DNA from 4 places in the Sphingobium sp. PAMC28499 genome. Region 2 is predicted to be linked to each of the others. Evidence: predicted binding sites of a transcription regulator. Region 2 holds the regulator's gene; each other region holds the start of a gene.
The links. Region 2 encodes LexA, which represses DNA repair genes until DNA is damaged. Its sites were predicted from a motif close to GTTCCNCNCTTGTTCT; they were not measured.
Positions count from the first base shown of each region.

Region 1 (5,511 bases), 1.9 Mb from region 2:
GTGGAAGGCCGCGACATAGGTTTTCAGTACCGCCGGCGTGTCCCGCTTGGGATCGACGCTGATGAAGATCGGCTGCACCTTCGCGGCCCGTTCGGGTGCTTCCTTTTCGAAGGCGCTGAACGCCTGCATGATCCGCTGCAGATCGACCGGGCAGACATCCGGGCAATAGGTATAGCCGAAATAGACGATCCGATACTGGCCCTTATAATCGTCCCAATGCACGGTCTTGCCGTCCTGGTCCGTCAGGGTGAAGGACGCGCCGATGCGCGCACCGACCAGATTGCCCTGCTCGCTCTCGCCGCTTGATGCGTTGCCGCCAGCCCCCATATTGCATGCCGTCAGCAAGGCCAGAAGCGGCAGGGCGAGCGAGATCAGCGCTTTGTTCATGGTGTCGCCTGCCATGCCTTGCTATGGGCCGATTTGCAAATCGAACGGGGCGCGCGACGATGAAGATTGGGATGAAGAGCGGACTTTCCACCTGGCTGTTTCTGGCGCGGCCTGCCGCCATCACCCTGGCACTGATGGCCCCGGTTGCGGCCCAGGCCCAGTTTTCCAACAATTACAACTTCCTCAAGGCGGTGAAGGACGCCGACGGGGAAAAGGCAACCGACCTGCTGCAGAAGCCGGGTTCGACCGTCATCAACAGCCGCGACGTCACCACCGGCGAAACCGCGCTGCACATCGTCATCGGCCGCCGCGACACGACATGGCTCAACTTCATGCTGTCAAAGGGCGCCAATCCGAACCTGGCCGACAATAATGGCACCACGCCGCTGTTGCTCGCCGTGCAGAACCGGTACGAGGAAGGCGTGCGCCTGCTGCTCGCCCGCGGCGCCCAGGTCGACAAGACCAATGGCAGCGGCGAAACCGCCTTGATCCGCGCGGTGCAGCTGCGCGACATCGGCCTGGTCCGCCTGCTGGTGGCGCAGGGCGCCAATGCGGACAAGCGCGACACCATCGCCGGCATGTCCGCCCGCGACTATGCCGAGCGCGACAGCCGCACCCCCGGCCTGGTCGAAGCGCTCGATTCCGCCAAGACCAACGCCGCCGCGCCCAAGGGCCCGGTCCAGGGTCCGGTCTTCTGATATGAAAAAGGGCGGCCAGGCCGCCCTTTTCTTTAACCCTTACCAGCCCAATTCCGCCGCATAATCCGGGTCGGCCAGCGCCGACAGACGGCGGGCGGCGCGGCGGGCGAAGCGCAGCGTCTCTGCCTTGCGCCGGGCGGCGGCCAGCGGCTCGAACGGCGCGGCCCGCACCAGTTCGGCATCATATTGGTCGGCGACGATCAGGCCGGTGCGAGCCGGCCACAGCGCCTCGCTGTCGAATAGGCTGACGTCGAAGCCCGATGGCACCGCCCAGAAATAGCGGTCGCAATAGTCGAAATAATCCGGCCATTTCATGTCGCCCAGCAGGTCCGCCCGGCTGCACTTGATCTCGACGATGGTCAGGCGCCCGGCGCTGTCGATCGCCATGATGTCGGCCCGCCGGCCATTGGGCAGCGGCACTTCCAATATGCCGTTCATGTCATGGCGGTGGAACAGGCGCAGCGTGCCGCGCGCAACCGCCAGTGCGGTTCCGTCGGTCAGCGGTGAACAGCGATCGGCGTCTTGGGCGGCGTCTTGAATGGTCATGGCACCAAACTAGAACAGGAAGGGAACAAAAGAAAAGACCGATTCGGACATGGGGTCCGAACCGGCCTTCAAAAGGGCGTCACTGTCGCGCGGTGAGCGCGGATCAGCGATAGAAGACGTGATTGTCGATCGACGCCAGCTTTGTCTTGCCCCAGCCCGGCGACACGCGGCGAGCGTGGAAGAACAGCGCGCCTTCGGCCTGGCTGTCCCAGCTATCGTCCAGAGCGATCTGCGCGATCGCAACAGCTTCGCGCCAGGAATCGCTGGCGATATTGATCGGCGGCATGCCGTGACCACGCACGAAGCTGAACTGGCTCGGCTGGTAGACGACGCCACACAGGCTGCTAGCGAAGCGACCCGACTTGGCGCGGTTGATGATGACGCGGGCAACGGCCAGCTGGCCCTCCAGCGTTTCACCCTTGGATTCGAAATAGACCGCACCGGCCAGGCACTTCATGTCGCCTTCGACATCCTCGGGAGCGCCTTGCGCATCAACCAGGGCTGCCAGGGTCTCGGCCTTGGGCTCGATATCGGTCGAAAAATTGCTGCCAGCCTTGGAGCCGGAATCCAGCGACTGCGCGACTTCCTGCGGCGCAGCGAAAACGACGGCGGGCTTGGTGCCGGCCGTGGGTGCGCTAGTCAGCGCGGCGGTTTCCGGAAGAGAAACCGTGGACAGGGAGGCCTCGCTGGCGCTCGACATGTCCGACGCCGTAACAGCCGCAGCGGCCGACAGCGTAAATGCCGCGATGATCGCGGCCTTCAGACGAAAACTCATTATTGCTCAAAATCGTGCGGTTATTGGCCAGAAACGTCGATTGTAACCGATATTCTGTGACGTTCGGCCGCCCCCCGTCTGCGTGTTTACCGGCCCGCCCCCCATGGACGAATGCAGGCAACCTGCGCGTTCAGCGTCGGCTGCCATTGCCCGCGCGCGTGCAAGGAGTCAACGATCAGCAGATCGTTTCAGCGGCGAACCGTTCCGCATCCGCGATATCAAGCTCCACCAGCCACAGGTCGGGGTCCGATCTGCGCCGGCGTTCGGCATAGGCGGCGAACGCCTCCGGCCCCTCTTCCGCAGGGGGTCCACAGCGCATCAATGCATGGCCGCCGCGAAAGTTCGATACCCGTTCGAAAATTGCGGATTCCCGCCCCTTGTCCATCACCTGGACCAGGATGACGCCGCTCATTGCATCGCCCTTGGCCAATATCATGGCAAAGCCACCGGCGGCATTCACCCGCTTCACCAGCGCGCCGACCAGCATCGCGCTGGTCAGCCGCGCGGCCGGACTATCCTCAGCCATGATATCCCGGCAGCGATGACAGCGGAATCTGCGACCGCATGAAGGTGCCGGTGCCCCGGCCCACCTCTTCCCCGTCCGAATCGAGGATGCTCGCCTCGGCGACATAGACGCGACGCTTGCCGCTGATCCAGCGCCCTTCAGCGCGCAGCTTTCCGGGGCCGATCGGCCGGGTGAACAGCAGGTTGAAGGCGGTGGTCAGCAGGAAACGATCGCTGACCAGACTGTTGGCGGCATAGAAGGCCGCATCGTCCAGCATCTTGAAATAGACGGTGCCATGCACCGCGCCGGCGGCATGGAAATGCCGCTCGTCGACCTCGAAATCGATCACCGATCGGCCGGGCTCCGGCACGCGCAGGGTCGACAGGAACAGGTCGTTGATCGGCGCGCTGTTGTAGAGATGCTCCAGCGCGCGAAAATGCGCCGCCTCGCCACTGGCGAGCGCGGCGGCCTCAGGCGGCGTCACGCGCCTCACCACCGGCCAGCAGCGCGTGCAGCGCCTCGGCCGACTTGGCACCGCGCAGGCGCGTCACCTGCGCCTCGTCGCGCAGATAGCGCGATACACGCGCCAGCGTCTTCAAATGCTCGGCACCGCTGTCCTGCGGCGAAAGCAGCGCGAACACGACATCGACCGGCGCATCATCGACCGCGTCGAACGGCGCCGGCGGATCGAGCAGCACGACCACGCCGCACATGCGATCAAGGTCCGGCAGCTTGGCATGGGGAATGGCAACGCCGCCACCGAAGCCGGTGGAGCCCAGACGCTCGCGCTCCAGAAGCGCGTCGGCGGCCGCTTCGGCATCGACGCCATAGGATTGCGCCGCCAGAGCCGCGATCTTCTGGAACAGCATCTTCTTGCCGTTCACAGTCACCTCGGTGGCCAGCGCGTCCGGCGAGACAATATCGTTGAAATGCACCATTTTACTTCCGGGGGCAGCCGAGGCGCGCCCAGCCTGTCGAAAAAAATGCGCGTTGCTCGGAGAAACTAAAGCCCGGCCCCATAGGCCGCCTGCACCCGGAGGTCAACAGGCGGCCCGGCTTGGCAGGGGGTCAGCCGCGCGGCTCGACCCAGCCGATCGTGCCGTCCTGACGGCGATAGACCATATTATAGGCCGACGTGCCGGCATTGAGGAACAGCAGCGCATTGGTGTTGCGCAGGTCCAGCATCATCACCGCGTCGGACACGCTGGCCTCGGGAATGTCGACCCGCGTTTCGGCAACGATCAGGGGCGCGTCGGCCGCTTCGGCCTCCTCGTCGGCGGCACCGGCGAAGATCGTATAGCCCGCGCCGTCGATATCATCGACGCTGTAGCCATTGGCGCGCTGCGCTTCGGCCGCGGCGGCCTGGATGCTGCGGTCCTTCAGGCGGCGCATATAGCGGCGCAGCTGCTTCTCGATCCGGTCCGATGCCTGGTCGAAGGCGGGATGCGCCTCCTGCGCCTCGCCGGCGCCCTTCAGGATCAGGCCGGTCATCACATGGCAGACGATATCACAATGGAAGGCGCCATGCGGGGCCGGTCGGAAGGTCACCTGGGCGGAAATCGTGCGGGAGAAATATTTCTCGGCTATCGCTTCCAGCCGGTCGCTGACGTGCTGCTTGAGCGCCTCGCCCGTCTCGACCTGATGCCCGGAAACACGGATATCCATATGCCTTCTCCTTATTCTTGCCGGGACGCCGGATCAGCGGCCCGGTTGGCACGTGGCAAACGCCGGCAGGTTCAGGCCGGCGGCGCCTCCTCGAGCCAGAGCGGCTTATCCAGCTTCGCGACGAAAGCGGCATGCCTCTCCAGCTCCTCCGCGCTCGCCGTGAAGACGCGCGCGGGACGAACAGGGCGAACAACGGCGGTTTCCGTCAGTTCCACCCTGACGATCTCTTTCTCTTCCTCCTGTGCAAGACCCAGGCCGATCTGACGGCCGCCGGTCAATTCGACATAGAGCTGCGCCAGCAGTTCGGCGTCGAGCAGCGCGCCATGCTTGACGCGGTGGCTGCGGTCGATGCCGTAACGGGTGCAGAGCGCGTCCAGGCTGTGCTTGGCGCCGGGATGCAGGGTGCGGGCGATCGCGACCGTGTCGATCATCCGGTCCATCGACACGGCGTCGCGCGCGCACAGCTTCAATTCGTGATTGAGGAATCCGAAGTCGAAGCGCGCATTGTGCGCGACCAGCGGGCTGTCCTCCAGGAAATCCATCAGCTCGGCCACGCCCTCGCGGAACAGCGGCTTGTCCGACAGGAACTGGCTCGACAGGCCATGCACCGCCTCGGCGGCGGAGGGCATGTCGCGCTGTGGATTATAATAGGCATGGAAGGTGCGGCCGGTCGGCACGCGATTGATAAGCTCTATGCACCCGATTTCGACCAGCCGATCGCCGGATGCCGGATCAAATCCCGTCGTTTCGGTGTCGAAAATGATCTCGCGCATCGCCCTTTTGAACCGACTCTCTATGACTCTACTTATCTGCCTGTCCGGGCGCCAAGGCAAGCGACCAGACGCCTGACCTGTGCCCGGGTTGCGGCAAATGTCGTACCCGTGTTGATGATATAGTCTGCCCTTAGCCGCTTTTCAGCATCGGGCAGCTGCAAG
Region 1 covers NZ_CP039248.1:578,801-584,311, forward strand. Annotated here, with positions in the region: gene E5554_RS02785 (SCO family protein) at 1-402, opposite strand, end outside; gene E5554_RS02790 (ankyrin repeat domain-containing protein) at 447-1,085, shown strand; gene E5554_RS02795 (MmcB family DNA repair protein) at 1,125-1,631, opposite strand; gene E5554_RS02800 (cell wall hydrolase) at 1,735-2,406, opposite strand; gene E5554_RS02805 (DUF1491 family protein) at 2,582-2,932, opposite strand; gene E5554_RS02810 (PaaI family thioesterase) at 2,925-3,395, opposite strand; gene E5554_RS02815 (PTS sugar transporter subunit IIA) at 3,382-3,849, opposite strand; gene raiA (ribosome-associated translation inhibitor RaiA) at 3,980-4,576, opposite strand; gene dnaQ (DNA polymerase III subunit epsilon) at 4,648-5,349, opposite strand; gene coaE (dephospho-CoA kinase) at 5,382-5,511, opposite strand, start outside.
Region 1: E5554_RS02795 (MmcB family DNA repair protein) is a predicted target of LexA. The motif match lies at 1,643-1,658, and genes of this name have one in related genera.

Region 2 (5,511 bases):
GGCATCTTGGCGATCAGGCGGTGGCTCGCAATGCGGCGCTGTTCCGGATCGTTGATGTCGGTCGAGTCATGGTAGAAGGCCGACAGGGCGCCGACGACGCCGACCATGATCGCCATCGGGTGGGCGTCACGACGGAAGCCGCGGAAGAAGGCGGTCAGCTGTTCATGCACCATGGTGTGGCGCGTGATGGTGTTGGTGAACTCGGCCAGTTCCTTGGCCGACGGCAGTTCGCCGTTCAGCAGCAGATAGCAGACTTCCATGAAGCTGGACTGTTCGGCGAGCTGGCCGATCGGATAGCCACGATGCAGCAGCACGCCGGCGTCGCCATCGATATAGGTCAGGCCCGACTCGCAGCTGGCGGTCGAGGTGAAGCCCGGATCGTAGGTGAACATGCCGGTGTTGGCGTAGAGCTTGCGAACGTCGATGACCTGGGGACCGACGGTGCCATCCATGATGGCATAGTCCTTGGCCTCTCCGCCAACGGTCAAACTGGCATTATTATCCGACATGTTTTTCTCCTTAACTGCCGTCAACCGGCCACCACGTGCCCCGCAGCGGTCAGTCGCTTCAAGCTTTCCTCTTTCCCCAGAAGGAAGAGGACATCAAAAATACCCGGCGAGACCGTACGCCCGGTGAGCGCCGCACGAAGCGGCTGTGCCACCTTGCCCAGGCCAAGCCCCGCATCCTCTGCCACGCGGCGTATCACTTCATCGATCGCTTCAACCGTCCAGGACTGGACGGGCTGGAGAGCGTCGGCTGTCTTTTTCAGCAGCTCACGCGCGGGTTCATCTAGCAGAGCAGACGCCTTCTCGTCAAAATCGAGCGGGCAAGATTTGAACAGAAACTCCGCGCCTTCTGCAATTTCGTTAAGCGTCTTGGCCCGCGGCTTGAGCGAAACCATCGCTTGGGTCAAAATATCGCGCTGGGCGTCATTCAGTTGCGTATCAAGACGCGACTCAACGCGCGGGGCGACCAGGGCGGCCAGGCGCGCCTCGTCGGCCTCGCGCAGATAATGGCCGTTCAGATTTTCCAGCTTCTTGATATCGAAACGCGAGGGCGAGCGGCCGACGCCGTCGATATCGAACAGTTCGATGGCGCGTTCGATCGAGATGATCTCTTCATCGCCATGGCCCCAACCCAGGCGCAGCAGATAGTTCAGCACCGCTTCGGGCAGCATCCCCATCTCGTCGCGATAGGCGTCGACGCCGAGCGCACCGTGGCGCTTCGACAGCTTCGCGCCGTCCGACCCGTGGATCAGCGGGATATGGCCATAGACCGGCTCTTCCCAGCCCATTGCCTTGATGATGGCGAGCTGGCGGAAGGCGTTGTTGAGATGGTCGTCGCCGCGGATGACATGGGTGACACCCATGTCATGGTCGTCGACCACGACGGCCAGCATATAAGTGGGGGTGCCGTCCGACCGGAGCAGGATCATGTCGTCCAGTTCGGCATTCTGCACCACGACGCGGCCCTGGACCGCATCCTCGATGACCGTTTCGCCGGTCCGAGGGGCCTTGATGCGGATGACGAAGGGCGCGCCTTCGGGCGCTTCCTCGGGCGAGCGGTCGCGCCAGCGACCGTCATAGCGCATCGGCTGCTTGGCGGCGCGCTGCTGTTCGCGCAGCTCGGCCAGCTCTTCCTGCGTCGCATAGCAGCGATAGGCATGGCCATTGGCGAGCAACTGATTGGCGACCTCGGCATGGCGCGGGGTGCGCTCGAACTGGAACACGGCGGGCTCATCGCCGCCCAGGTTCAGCCATTCCAGACCGTCGAAGATGGCTGCCACGGCTTCCTCGGTGGAGCGGGCGCGATCCGTATCCTCGATGCGGAGCAGGAACTTGCCGCCATGATGGCGCGCGAACAGCCAGTTGAACAGCGCGGTGCGGGCGCCGCCAATATGCAGGAAGCCCGTTGGCGACGGGGCGAAACGGGTCACCACCTGCTTGTTCAATCCCGTTGCACTTGCCGTCATATTCGCTGACATTCTTCCTGCCTGATCCATGGATGCGACGCCCCCTAGCATGGCTTTTGAGCCACGACAAACGTCCGTTGGGCGCAGGACGGTGCGTATTGCGCACAATGGATTTGCGCGGATCGAACAATGGCTGGAGGTGGAGCGCGAACAGCTTGCCTTGTGGGTGCCGGTGGCGCTGGGCGCGGGCATTGCCGGCTGGTTCGTGCTGCCGGGGCCGGCACACTGGCTGGCCTGCTGCTGCGGGGCGCTGGGGCTGGCCTGTCTGGCGCTGTTGCTGCCGGTGGGCGCGCGATTGCGGCATATGCTGGTGGCGGGCGGCTTGTTGGCTTGTGTTGGTTGCCTGCTGGTCTGGGGCAAGGCGACATGGCTGGGTCAGCCGCCGCTGGCCCGTCCCATATTCGCACAGGTGACCGGCACGGTGACGGCGGTTGCCAAGCTGCCGGCGCAGCAGATGGTGCGGGTGGGCTTGCGCCCGATCGCGGCGCCGGCGCTGCCCGCGGCGATCCGGGTGAATATCGCGGAGGCGGAGGTGCCCGAAGGACTGGGCAAGGGGGCGGTGCTGCGCTTTCGCGTGCGGCTGATGCCGCCCGCGCCGCCGAGCGTGCCGGGGGCGTTCGACTTCGCGCGACGCGCCTATTTCCAGGGGATCGGGGCGACCGGGCGGGCGCTGGCGCCGGTCGAGATGGTGGAGCAGGCGCGCGAGGCGCCGATGCTGCGGGCGCGGCTGTTCGATCATATCAGCGGACAGGTGGCAGGCGCATCGGCGGGGATTGCGGTGGCGTTGGCGACCGGCGACCAGGGCGCGATTGCCGAGGCGGATGCAGAGGCGATGCGGCGTAGCGGCCTTGCCCATCTTCTCTCGATCAGCGGCCTGCATGTGACGGCGCTGATCGGGGCGGTGATATTTCTGCTGTTGCGCCTGCTGGCGCTGATCCCGCGTGCGGCGCTGGACTGGCCGCTGATGCTGATCGCGGCGGCCGGCGGCGCGCTGGCGGGGATCGGCTATACGCTGCTGACGGGCGCGGAGGTGCCGACGGTGCGATCCTGCATCGCGGCGCTGCTGGTGCTGGGCGGGCTGGCGCTGGGGCGCGAGGCGATCACCCTTCGGCTGGTGGCGACCGGGGCGCTGGTGGTGCTGGTCTTCTGGCCCGAGGCGCTGATCGGGCCGAGCTTCCAGATGAGCTTCGCCGCCGTGGTCGCGCTGGTGGCGCTGGGCGAGCATCGGCGGTTCAAGGCGTTCGCGATGGCGCGGGACGAGCCTTGGCCGCGCAAGGCCGGACGGACGGTGGCGGCGATGCTGATGACCGGCCTTGCCATCGAACTGGTGCTGGCGCCGATTGCCCTTTTCCATTTTCACAAGGCAGGTTTGCTCGGCGCGGTGGCCAATCTGGTCGCGATCCCGCTCACCACCTTCGTCATCATGCCGCTGGAGGCGCTGGCACTGGGCTTCGACCTCGTCGGGCTGGGCGCGCCCTTCTGGTGGCTCACGGCCAAGGCGATCGCGCTGTTGCTGGCCGTGGCGCACGGCGTGGCGGCCAGCCCGATGGCGGTGATGCTGGCGCCGGCGGTGCCGGGCTGGATTTTCGGGATCATTGTCGTTGGTGGTCTGTGGTGCCTGCTGTGGCGCAGTCGCTGGCGCTGGCTGGGGTTGGGGCCAATCGCAATCGGCCTGGCCGGCATCGCGCTGCTGGCGCCGCCCGATATCGTGGTGACGGGCGATGGGCGGCATGTCGCGGTGCGGACGCCGGCGGGGGCGATGGCGCTGCTACGCGAGGGGGCGGGTGATTATGTGCGCGACGTGCTGAGCGAGAGCGCGGGCTATGACGGGACGCTGGAGGCGATCGCGAAGATGCCGCAAGCGCGCTGTTCGACCGATCTGTGCGCCGTGACGTTGCCGCGGGGCGGGCGCGACTGGCGCTTGCTGGTGACGCGCAATGCGATGCTGGTCGATCGGCCGATATTGGAGCGGGATTGCGCGGCGGCGGATATCGTCATCAGCGACCGGGGCCTGCCCTGGTGGTGCCGGCCGCGCTGGATGAAGATCGACCGCCGGCTGCTATCCCGCACCAGCGGCCTATCGATTGGCCTTGAAAGCGGCAAAGTTCACACCGTCCATCGGCCCGGAGACGCGCATCCGTGGATCGTGCGCCGCCGGCCCCGAACAGCCGGTCAGTTGTAGCGGCGCAACAGGCCGGCGAGCTTGCCCTGGATGCGGACCTGGCGCGGATCGTAGATCTGCGGTTCATAGGCGGCATTGGCGGGATCGAGCCTGACCCGGCTGCCTTCGCGGCGGAAATATTTGAGCGTCGCTTCGGCGTCGTCGATCAGGGCGACGACGATCTGGCCTTCGCGCGCGACATCGGTGCGCTGGATCAGCGCGAAGTCACCGTCGAGAATGCCGGCCTCCATCATCGAGTCCCCCGAGACTTCGAGCGCATAATGATCGCCCGAGCCGAGCAAGGCGGCGGGGACGGAGAGCATGGTGTGGCTTTCCATCGCCTCGATCGGGACGCCGGCGGCGATGCGGCCGTGCAGCGGGATTTCGATCACGTCATTGGCGGCGGTCGGCAGCAGCACGGCCGGAGCCGATATCTTGGGCGTCGGAATGGCCGGCGCGGGTGCGCGATGCATCGCGTCGGGCAGCTTCAACACTTCGAGCGCGCGGGCGCGGTTGGGCAGGCGGCGGATGAAGCCGCGTTCCTCCAGCGCATTGATCAGCCGGTGGATGCCGGACTTGGAGCGCAGGTCGAGCGCGTCCTTCATCTCCTCGAACGAAGGGGACACGCCGCCTTCTTCCAGCCGGGTCTGAATGAAGCTCAGCAATTCCTGCTGCTTGGGCGTCAACATCGGCGGTCCTCCATGGAACGAATGAAGAACGCATAGGAAACGGAAGGGGGCAAGTCAAGCGCGTTAAGCCATGCCCCGCTTTTGCCGGTCAGGCAGTGAGCGGGATGATGTCGACCATGTCGCCGGCAATGGCGGGGGCTGAACCGGCCGGACGGCGGATCAGGCAGTCGGCCAGCGCCATGGCGGCGGTGGCGGCGCTGTCCTGCGCGGTGACGGAAACAATACCGTCGGTGGCGCGATAGGCGCGCAGATAATCGTCGCGTTCGGCGGTCGCACCGAGCGGCGCGGCAAGGCGGGCCTGCACGATCGGCGGCAGCGGCGCGCGCGATCCGGCGAGATGGCGGACCATCGGGCAGAGGAAGAGGGTGCCGGTGACGAAGGCGGAGACCGGATTGCCCGGCAGGCCGAGAAAGGTCGCGTTGCCGAGGCGCCCGGCCATGAGCGGTTTGCCCGGCCGCATCGCGATCTTGTAGAAATCGAGCGTGCCGCCGGCGGCCGCAAAGGCGGGGCGGACATAGTCATGATCGCCGACCGAGGCGCCGCCGGTCGAGACGATGATGTCGGCCTGTGCCGCCTGTTCCAGCGCCTGCGTCATGGCGTCAAGATCGTCGGGCACGATGCCAAGGTCGATCACGTCGCAGGGCAGGGCGGCGAGCAGGGCGGCGAGCATCGGCGCGTTGGACGAGGGG
Region 2 covers NZ_CP039248.1:3,588,035-3,593,545, reverse strand. Annotated here, with positions in the region: gene E5554_RS17145 (citrate synthase) at 1-509, opposite strand, end outside; gene gltX (glutamate--tRNA ligase) at 530-2,002, opposite strand; gene E5554_RS17135 (ComEC/Rec2 family competence protein) at 2,022-4,154, shown strand; gene lexA (transcriptional repressor LexA) at 4,145-4,822, opposite strand; gene glp (gephyrin-like molybdotransferase Glp) at 4,911-5,511, opposite strand, start outside.

Region 3 (5,511 bases), 1.3 Mb from region 2:
CGATTTCGGCGCGGCGCTCAAGGAGCCTTCGCCCGAGCGTTTCGGGCGCGGCTATGCCGGCTATTGGGAGGTGCGCAACCTGCGCATGGCGGCCAATATTCGCGACGTCTTCGCCGCCGCGCCGCGCCAGCGGATGCTGGTGATCGTCGGAGCCTCGCACAAATTCTATCTCCAGGCCTATCTCGACATGATGCACGATGTGCGGCTGGTCGATACCGATGCCGTGCTGCACTGAGGCCGCGCTTGCTCTTGGCGGCGCGGTTCGATCTAATCAGCCGTCCCCTTGCAGGAGAGCGGCGCATGACGATCAATCTGTCGGACTATGAAACCGGAGCGAAGTATAAAGGCGATTATGATGCGGCGCTGCTGGCGCTGCAGCGTCGCCTGTCGAAGATTCAGGTCGCCCATATCCTGCATCGCCGCCGGACCGTCATCATGCTGGAAGGCTGGGATGGCGCGGGCAAGGGCGGCATCATCAAGCGGATGACCGCGGACTGGGACCCGCGTTACTATCAGGTCCACCCGATCGCCGCGCCGACGCGCGAGGAACTGGACCATCATTTCCTCTGGCGCTTCTGGACCCGGCTGCCCGCCAGCCAGAATATCGGCCTGTTCGACCGCAGCTGGTATGGCCGGGTGCTGGTCGAGCGGGTGGAGAAATATGCCACCAAGGCGGAATGGAAGCGCGGCTACAAGGATATCAACGCGTTCGAGGCGCAGCAGGTCGATACCGGCACCAACATCATCAAGCTGTTCGTCCACATCACCCAGGAGACGCAGGACGAGCAACTGGCGCAGCGGCTGGATACGCCGTGGAAGCGGTGGAAGACCGGCGCCGACGATTATCGCAACCGGGCCAGGCGTGCGGATTATTGGGATGCGACGCACGACATGTTCGAGAAGACCGACACCAAGCAGGCGCCCTGGAAGGTGATCGACAATAATAACCGCAAGGCCGGACGAATCGCGGCGCTGACCTATGTCGCGGAGCGGCTGGAGAAACTGGTGCCGATGGATTTCCCGGCGGCCGATCCCGAAGTGGTCAAGCTGGCGCGCGAGGCATTTGGCTATAAGCCGGCCAAATAATTCCGCAAAAACAACTATCTGTAACAAAAGCGTCATTAAATACTAAGCGGTCATTTACCCTTTTCTTCTAGGCCGGGCGCCATGTACGCGCCCCAGATGCTCGATCGGCCCGACCCGGAGCCGCATGTTGCCGCCGGCACCGCCTTGCCCTTTGCGCAGGGCTGCGCTGCGGTCCGGCTGGGCCAGCCGCTCAGCCAGGCCGTCGACCGCTTCCAGGACGATGCGGCGCTGCGGCTGCTGCCGGTGGTGGACGCCGCCGATCGGCCGGTGGGGGCCATTTATGAGCGCGACATGCGGCGCATCCTGTTCAATCCCTTCGGTCATGCGCTGCTGCGCAATCCCAGTTTCGGCGGGCGGCTGGACGAGCATGTGCGGCCGTGCGCGACGGTGGAGCAGAGCGCCAGCATCGAACGGCTGATCGACCTTTATGCAGCGCAGGGGAGTGATTGTGAGGGGCTGATCGTCACGCAGGGCGGCGATTATGCCGGCGTGGTCGGCGGCCCGCTGCTGCTGCGGCTGGCGGCGGAGCGGGATACACGCGATGCGCTGGCCCGCACCCGGCGGCTGGAACATGTGACGCGCGAGAGCGGCGCATTTCGCGCGGATGTCGAGGCGTTGATCGCCGATCTGGTCGGCATGGCCGACATGCTGTCGGCGCGCGCTGAACAGGCGGTGGAGCGGGCGTCGGGCAATGGCGAGGCGGCGGCCGGCATGGCGGTCGCGGCGGAGCAGACGGCCGACAGCCTGCACGGCATCGCCAGCGGCGGGCAGGAACTGGGCGGGCTGTTCCAGGCGATGGAAAGCCAGGTGCGCGCGGCGGGCGAGGCGATCCGCGCGGCGGTGGCGCAGACGCAGGTCGGGGCCGAGCAGACGGCGGCGCTGCGGGTCGAGGCGGACGGGATCGGCGCGGTCATCACCCTGATCGACGATATTGCGCGGGCGACCAGCATGCTGGCGCTCAATGCCAGCATCGAGGCGGCACGGGCCGGCGAGGCGGGGCAGGGCTTTGCCGTGGTGGCGCGCGAGGTGAAGACGCTGGCGAGCCAGACGCGCGAGGCGGCGGCCGAGATCGGCCAGCGCATCGGCCATGTCCGGCTGGCGGTGGAGACGGTGGCGCAGGGCCATCTGCACATGGACGCGGCGATAGCGACCGCGAACGAGGTGTCGGCATCGGTCTTTTCGGCGGTGGCGCGCCATGGCGCCTTCAGCCGGTCGATCGCCGCGAGCCTGTCGGAAGCCGGATCGTCGAGCGACCATATCCGCCAGAGCGCGCGCCAGATCAGTGACAATGCGAGCGCGGCGGCGGCAGGCGCCCATGATATCGGCGTTGCGGCGGGGCAACTGGCGACGGTCGCACACCGGCTGGACGATCGGGCGAGCCGGTTCCTGCAGGCGATCCAGGCAGGCTGAACCGCACAAAGCCTCTGGTAACGGCGCAAAAAGCAGCTAGTCTTGCATCCAATGGGTCCGGCACGGGCCGAAAATGGGAGAGAAGATCATGCTCGTCATGTTCGTCGGCGTCGATCGCACCGAAACCGCGGTCAACCCTACCCAGGTGACCTTCGTCTCATCCGTGACCGACGGCACCCGCATCCGCTTTGGCGAAGGCCGCAGCGTCACCGTGACCGAGCCGATCGCCGAGGTGCTGGATTCGCTCAACCGCGCCCTGCGGCCGCACGAATAGCGGTCTTTTCCCTCTTCCCCTCCGTTGCGCCTGCATGGCGACAGCCCTGTCTTGCGCCCGGCAGGTAAAAGGCCCGCCGCGCCATCGCGCAACGGGCCTTTTCAGAGCGTGAAGCCAGAGGTGGACGAAAGCCAGGATCAGGCGCCCGGTTGATCCGGTCGGGCGCGGTCGTCCTGCTTAGTCGTCATCCCCCGCTTCGGGTCCGGCCATCATCCCTTCGGCGACTTCCTCGGTCTTGCCGCGGATCGCCTTTTCCAGGCGGTCTGCCATTTCGGGATTTTCCTTGAGGAAGGTCTTGGCGTTTTCGCGACCCTGGCCGATGCGGACCGAGTCATAGGAGAACCAGGAGCCCGACTTCTCGACCAGCCCGGCCTTGACGCCGATGTCGAGCATTTCGCCGATCTTGGAAATGCCCTCACCATACATGATGTCGAATTCGACCTGCTTGAAGGGCGGGGCGACCTTGTTCTTCACCACCTTCACGCGGGTCGCGTTGCCGACGATATCGTCGCGATCCTTGATCTGGCCGGTGCGACGGATGTCGAGACGGACCGAGGCGTAGAATTTGAGCGCGTTGCCGCCGGTGGTGGTTTCCGGATTGCCGTACATCACGCCGATCTTCATGCGCACCTGGTTGATGAAGATCACCATGCACTTGGAGCGGGCGATCGACCCGGTCAGCTTGCGCAGGGCCTGGGACATGAGGCGCGCCTGCAGGCCGACATGGCTGTCGCCCATCTCGCCCTCGATCTCGGCGCGCGGCACCAGCGCGGCGACCGAGTCGACGACGAGGATGTCGATGGCGTTGGAGCGGACCAGCGTGTCGACGATTTCCAGCGCCTGTTCGCCGGTGTCGGGCTGCGACACGATCAGTTCGTCAATGTCGACGCCCAGCTTCTTGGCATAGATGGGGTCGAGCGCATGTTCCGCGTCGACGAACGCGGCGGTGCCGCCGGCCTTCTGGGCTTCGGCGATCGCATGCAGCGTCAGCGTGGTCTTGCCCGAGCTTTCCGGGCCGTAAATCTCGATGATGCGGCCCTTGGGCAGGCCGCCGATGCCGAGCGCGATGTCGAGGCCGAGCGAGCCGGTCGAGATCGATTCAATCTCGATCTTCTCGCGGCTGCCGAGCTTCATCGCGCTGCCCTTGCCGAAGGCGCGATCAATCTGGGCGAGCGCCGCCTCCAATGCTTTCTGTCTGTCCATTGTGCCTGTCTTCTTGGAATCGATGAGTGAGAGCATAGCGGTCATCGGCCTATCCCCTGTCAAGCGGATCGCGTCGAGTCACTCGGCGCCTGCCAATGGTGTATCCTGTTTGTTCCTGTGGAACAAGAGGGGAACGGAAATTTCCTATCCTGCCTATTCAGTCGGCGAAAATCTTCTCCAGCGCGCGTTCGACGGCGCCGATGGTGAAGGGCTTGGCGAGCGTCGGCCGATCGGCATGGCCCTGCGGCAGATCGTCGGCCATGCCGCCGGTGGCGAACAGGAAGGGGATCGACTGCTGGGCCAATATGTCGGCGACCGGCCAGCTTTTTTCACCCTGGAGATTGCAGTCGAGCAGAGCGGCGTCGAACCCGCCCTCGCGCGCCAGGGCGCACGCCTCGTCCACCGACGCGGCGGTCGCGTGGAGGCGATAGCCGAGCGCGTCGAGATAATCTTCCAGCATCATGCCGATCATCGCTTCATCCTCGACGATGAGGATGGACTTGCCGTCAGCCATGCGCCCTTGTCCCTTATTCTTGCTTCCCATCGCTAGCCAAAGGGGCAGGCGATGCCCAGCATAATCGTTTGCCGGCGGGCAAGTTCATTCTGCCGCCGGTCGCATCGCCAGCGCGTCGCGCGCCGCTTCGGCCAGCTGGTTGACGGAAAAGGGCTTGGGCAGGAAGGCGACATTGGCGATGTCGATCGACTTGCGCAATTGCTCCTCGGCATAGCCGGACATGAACAGCACGGGGAGGTCGGGGAAGCTGCGCCGGGCCTGCGCCACCATCGCCGGGCCATCCATATTGGGCATCACCACGTCGGAGATCAGCAGGTCGATCTTCTCGCCGCCGCCCAGCACTTCCAGCCCCTGTTCGCCGTCGCTGGCGGTCAGCACCTTGTAGCCCTGGCGGGTGAGGGCGCGTTCGGCCACGGCGCGGACCATATCCTCATCCTCGACCAGCAGCACCGTGCCGGTGCCCCAGGTTTCGCTGCGCTTGATCGGCGTCTTGGGCTTGGCCTGTTCGATGTCGCCGCCGGCATAGACCGGTAGATAGATGACGAAGCTAGCGCCCCGGCCCAGTTCGGATTCGGCGAAGATATAGCCGCCCGACTGCTTGACGATGCCGTAGACGGTGGAAAGGCCAAGACCGGTGCCCTTGCCCAGTTCCTTGGTGGTGAAGAAGGGTTCGAAGATCTTGGACAAGATGTCGGGCGGGATGCCCAGGCCCGTGTCGGACACGCGCAACGCGGTATAGTCGCTGATCGGCAGAATTTGTTGCCGCATCTCGCGCACGCGGTTCGCCGGCACGCCATAGGTCTGGATATTGAGCGTGCCGCCTTCGGGCATGGCGTCGCGGGCATTGACCGCCAGGTTGATGATCACCTGTTCCAGCTGGCCGGGGTCGGCGCGCACCGCGCCGAGGTTGCGGCCATGGCTGACGTCGAGCTTCACATTCTCGCCGAGCAGGCGCTTCAACAGGTTGGAAACGTCGGCGACGATGTCGGGCAGCTGCAATATCTGCGGGCGCAGCGTCTGCTGG
Region 3 covers NZ_CP039248.1:52,258-57,768, reverse strand. Annotated here, with positions in the region: gene E5554_RS00250 (DUF5694 domain-containing protein) at 1-235, shown strand, start outside; gene E5554_RS00245 (polyphosphate kinase) at 301-1,086, shown strand; gene E5554_RS00240 (methyl-accepting chemotaxis protein) at 1,168-2,496, shown strand; gene E5554_RS00235 (hypothetical protein) at 2,585-2,770, shown strand; gene recA (recombinase RecA) at 2,948-4,018, opposite strand; gene E5554_RS00225 (response regulator) at 4,131-4,487, opposite strand; partial or broken gene E5554_RS00220 (ATP-binding protein) at 4,572-5,511, opposite strand, start outside.
Region 3: recA (recombinase RecA) is a predicted target of LexA. The motif match lies at 4,093-4,108, and genes of this name have one in related genera.

Region 4 (5,511 bases), 2.3 Mb from region 2:
CTCCACCTATGCGGGTCGCCGCTATGTGAAGCTGACCGGCAAGGAACCGAGCTGGGACGTCAGCGCCCTCTATGAAGTGACCCCCGAAGTCAGCCTCTATGCCCGCGTCGCCCGCGGCTTCCGTGGCCCGACCATCCAGGGCCGCTCGGCTGTCTTCAACAGCGACTTCACCACGGCGGATTCGGAAACGATCATGTCGTACGAAGGCGGCATCAAGACGAACCTGTTCAGCAACCGCCTGCGCTTCAACCTGTCGGGCTTCGCCTGGAAGGTGAAGGACATCCAGCTGAACGGCAATGACGTGAACGGCAATGGCGTCCTGTTCAATGCCGACGCCGCCAAGGCCTATGGTCTGGAAGCCGACCTCGAAGCGCGTCCGTTCGAGAATTTCACCGTGTCGGCCGGCCTCAGCCTGCTGCACAGCGAGATCAACGACAAGAATGTCTATGCGCAGGTCTGCACGCTGAACGGCGTGGTGGTCTGCACGGTGGAAGATCCGACCGTCACCAATTCGCGCGGCGTCTTCGCCCGGATCGACGGCAACCCGCTGCCCAACGCGCCGAAATACACCGCGAACATCGCGGCCCGTTACGACGTGCCACTGGGCAATGGCGGCAAGCTCTTCGCGGCGACCGACTGGAACATTCAGGGCTACACCAACTTCGTCCTCTACAAGACGAAGGAGTTCTATTCGAAGGGCGATTTCGAAGGCGGCCTGAAGATCGGCTACACCGCGCCGGACGGCAAATATGAGATCGCCGCCTTCGCCCGCAACATCACGGGCGAGAAGAACATGAAGGGCGTGATCGAAAACTACATGGCGCCGGTGTTCAACGAACCGCGCATCATCGGCGTGTCGCTCAGCGGCAAGCTGTAAGACCTAAGTTACTCCTCCCCATGCCCAGCATGGGGAGGGGCAAGAAAAAGGGCGCTCCATCCATATGATGGAGCGCCCTTTTTCTACCGTTCGGGCTGAGCCTGTCGAAGCTCTGCTCTTCCTTTGAAAAAAGAAGAGCCCTTCGACAAGCTCAGGGCGAACGGGACAGGGTCTGGAAGATTATGCCCCTTCGAGCAGCTTTTCCTTCTTGATCTTTTCCTGCCACACGAGCGGGGCAAGGCGGTGGACATTCTGCCCTTCGCTATCGACGGCGACGGTGACGGGCATATCCTCCACCGTGAACTCGTAAATGGCTTCCATGCCCAGATCCTCGAAGCCCACGACCTTGGCTTCCTTGATCGCGCGGGCGACCAGATAGGCCGCGCCGCCGACCGCCATCAGATAGGCGCTCTTGTGCTTGGCGATGCTGTCGGTGGCGGCCGGGCCGCGCTCGGCCTTGCCGACGCAGGCGGCCAGGCCCTGTTCCAGCATCATGTCCATGAACTTGTCCATGCGCGTCGCGGTGGTGGGGCCGGCCGGGCCGACCACTTCGTCGCGCACCGGATCGACCGGGCCGACATAGTAAATCACGCGGCCCTTGAAATCGACCGGCAGGGTCTCGCCCTTCTCCAGCATGTCGGCGATCCGCTTGTGCGCGGCGTCGCGGCCGGTCAGCATCTTGCCGTTCAAGAGCAGGCGGTCGCCATGCTTCCAGCCCTGCACCATTTCCGGCGTCAGCGTGTCGAGATCGACGCGGATCGCTTCCTTGCTCGGCTTCCAGTCGACCTGCGGCCATTCGCTGAGCTTGGGCGTTTCCAGATAGGCCGGGCCGGAGCCGTCGAGGGTGAAATGCGCGTGGCGGGTCGCGGCGCAGTTGGGGATCATCGCCACGGGCTTGCCCGCCGCATGGCAGGGATAGTCGTGGATCTTGACGTCGAGCACGGTGGCGAGGCCCCCCAGGCCCTGCGCGCCGATGCCCAGCGCATTGACCTTGTCGAACAGCTCGATGCGCAGTTCCTCGATCTTGTTCTGGGGCCCGCGTGCCTTGAGTTCCCCCATGTCGATCGGGTCCATCAGGCTTTCCTTGGCCAGCGCCACGGCCTTTTCCGCGGTGCCGCCGATGCCGATGCCCAGCATGCCCGGCGGGCACCAGCCCGCGCCCATCTGCGGCACCATTTCCAGCACCCAGTCGACGATCGAATCGCTGGGGTTCATCATCTTGAACTTGGTCTTGTTCTCACTGCCGCCACCCTTGGCCGCGACGTCGATGATGACCTTGTTGCCCGGCACCATCTCTACGTTCAGCACGCAGGGCGTGTTGTCCTTGGTGTTCTGGCGCGAGAAAGCCGGATCCTTCAGGATCGACGCGCGCAGGCGATTCTCGGGGTTCAGATACGCCTTGCGCACACCCTCGTCGATCACCTCCTGCATGGAGCGGCTATTGTCGTCCAGCCGGCACTCCATGCCCCACTTCACGAACACATTGACGATGCCGGTGTCCTGGCAGATCGGGCGGTGGCCTTCGGCGCACATGCGGCTGTTGGTCAGGATCTGGGCGATGGCGTCCTTCGCCGCCGGATTGGCTTCGGCCTCATAGGCCTTACCCAGTGCCCGGATATAATCCATCGGGTGATAGTAGGAAATGAACTGGAGTGCGTCGGCGACGCTCTCGATGAGGTCGGCGGTCTTGATGACGGTCATCTACCCTGGTCCCTATTCTTGCGGCCCGCCTCTGCACGGCAGGTCCCTGCAAGGCGGGGCTATAGGCCTTTGAGACGATGAGTCCAGAAGAGGGTTGCGGTTCAGGACGCAAGCGGCCCGCTGGCAAAGGGAAAATTCTGCCACCAGGGCTGCATCTCGCGCAGCACGCGGGCAAAGCTGGGCCGCGCCTCCAGCCGGTTCAGATAGGCGCCCAGAACCGGATGGCCGGCGCGCAGCGGCACGATCCTGTCGGCATAGTATAGCGAGGGCGCCGCCGCGCAGTCGGCCAGCGACAGATGATCGCCCGCCGCCCAGCTCCGCCCGGCCAGCCGATCCTCCAGCACCGCATAGATGCTGCGCAGCGCCGCCACATTGGCCGCCACGCCATGGGGATCGCGCGCCTCCTCGGGGCGCAACCGGTCGGCGACCAGCGCCTGCATCGGCCCCATCACATAATTGTCGAACAAGCGGTCCATCAGCCGCACCTCGATCGCCGCATCGCCATCGACCGGGATCGGACGAAAGGTGCCGGGTTCGTGCCGGCCCAGATATTCGACGATGATGCTCGCCTCCGCGATCGTCGCGCCGCGCACGGGTCGTGCAGCACGGGGAATTTGCCGAGCGGCCAGAGCGCCTGCCATTCGGCCAGGGCCGCTTCATCCTCCAGGATGCGCGGGGTGAAGGGCGTGCCATTTTCGTAGAAGGCGATCAGCACCTTCCAGCAATAGGAGGAGAGGGGATGGTAATAGAGGATCATGCCTGCCTCCCGATCATCGGAGCCGTCCGGATTCGCCTGCCTTCCCATCACCATAGCGTATCGCGCGGTGATATGCAGGGGGACGATAAAGGCAGCGATTCAACAGATTGTGGTCGCGTCCGCGCCTCTGCCCCCATGTCATGATTTTGTCGCCGATCGCGCGACGCGCGCATTTGCGTGGCAAGGCAAATTTATTTTTTAATTTCATAGGCCCCCCTTGTCTTTTCCAAGGCCCTTGGAAGTCCGCGCGTCGCTGCGCTATGGGGTGGCGTGTCAGCGACGAAACGAATCCAGGCGTCGATGAACCGAGTCCCCGAACTGTCATTTACCCTCTTGCGTGTCGGCGGGGCTGTGGCACTATCTGTGGTATCGGGACCAAGGGGGTCACCCAATAGATTGTGATTGCATTGTCGGACCTGCTTCCGGCGATACGGGGCTTTTGTCCTTGCGATCGGATCGGTTGACCCCATTTCTGTCCCGGCCCGATCGGGTTCATGCTATGATGTCTGGGTGCGCCCCGGCATCGCTGGACCGAATCGAACGGAACAGGAACAATCGGGGGCTCGCATGGACTTTCGAGATAGTGAACAAGGTGGAAACGGCGACGTGGCGACGGTAATGGACGAGCGTATCGAGGATCTGGTGGACAAGGCCGAGCCCAAGGCTGCCAAGGGCAAGGCGACCGAGTCCGCGTCGTCCAAGATTCATGAGCGTCGCTTTCATGTCGTGACGGATTCGTCGCGCGATGCGCTGCTGACCGAATTCGGCAAGGACACGCTGAACGATCGCTATCTGCTGCCCGGCGAGAGCTATCAGGATCTGTTCGCCCGCGTCGCTGCCGCCTATTCGGACGATGCCGACCATGCGCAGCGCGTCTATGACTATATTTCCAAGCTCTGGTTCATGCCGGCAACGCCCGTGCTGTCGAACGGCGGCACCGGTCGGGGTCTCCCGATCAGCTGCTATCTGAACAGCGTCGACGACAGCCTGGAAGGCATCGTCAACACCTGGAACGAGAATGTCTGGCTCGCCTCGCGCGGCGGCGGCATCGGCACCTATTGGGGCAGCGTGCGCGGCATCGGTGAGCCGGTCGGCCTCAATGGCAAGACCAGCGGCATCATCCCCTTCGTCCGCGTGATGGATTCGCTGACCTTGGCGATCAGCCAGGGCTCGCTGCGTCGCGGCTCGGCCGCCTGCTATCTCGACGTCTCCCACCCGGAGATCGAGGAGTTCCTCGAAATCCGCAAGACGAGCGGCGACTTCAACCGCAAGGCGCTCAACCTGCACCATGGCGTGCTGCTGACCGACGAGTTCATGGAAGCGGTGCGCGACGGCAGTGATTTCAACCTGCGCAGCCCCAAGGACCAGTCGGTGCGCGGCACCGTCAATGCCCGCGCGCTGTTCCAGAAGCTGGTCGAGGTCCGCCTCGCCACCGGCGAACCCTATATCGTCTTCTCCGACACGGTGAACCGGATGATGCCCAAGCATCACCGCGACCTGGGACTCAAGGTCTCGACGTCGAACCTCTGCTCGGAAATCACCCTGCCGACGGGTCGCGACCATCTCGGCCAGGATCGCACGGCGGTCTGCTGTCTCTCCTCGATGAACCTGGAAACCTGGGATCAGTGGAAGGATCATCCGACCTTCGCGGAAGACATCATGCGCTTCCTCGACAATGTGCTGCAGGACTATATCGACCGCGCCCCGCCGGAAATGGCCCGCGCCAAATATAGCGCCAGCCGCGAACGCTCGGTGGGCCTGGGCGTCATGGGCTTCCACAGCTTCCTGCAGGCACGCGGCATCCCGTTCGAAGGCGCCATGGCCAAGTCGTGGAACCTGCGCATCTTCAAGCATATCAATGCCAAGGTGAACGAGGCGTCGATGATGCTGGCGCAGGAGCGCGGGCCGTGCCCCGACGCCGCCGACCAGGGCGTGATGGAGCGCTTTTCCTGCAAGATGGCGATCGCGCCGACCGCGTCGATTTCGATCATCTGCGGCGGCACCTCGGCCTGTATCGAACCGATCCCGGCGAACATCTACACCCACAAGACGCTCTCGGGCAGCTTCGCGGTGAAGAATCCCTATCTGGAAAAGCTGCTGGTCGAAAAGGCCAAGGATTCGAGCGCCGTATGGAACTCGATCCTGGAACGCGGCGGCTCGGTCCAGCATCTCGACT
Region 4 covers NZ_CP039248.1:1,311,629-1,317,139, forward strand. Annotated here, with positions in the region: gene E5554_RS06315 (TonB-dependent receptor) at 1-877, shown strand, start outside; gene E5554_RS06320 (fumarate hydratase) at 1,058-2,578, opposite strand; partial or broken gene E5554_RS06325 (glutathione S-transferase family protein) at 2,680-3,335, opposite strand; gene E5554_RS06330 (ribonucleoside-diphosphate reductase subunit alpha) at 3,954-5,511, shown strand, end outside.
Region 4: E5554_RS06330 (ribonucleoside-diphosphate reductase subunit alpha) is a predicted target of LexA. The motif match lies at 3,920-3,935, and genes of this name have one in related genera.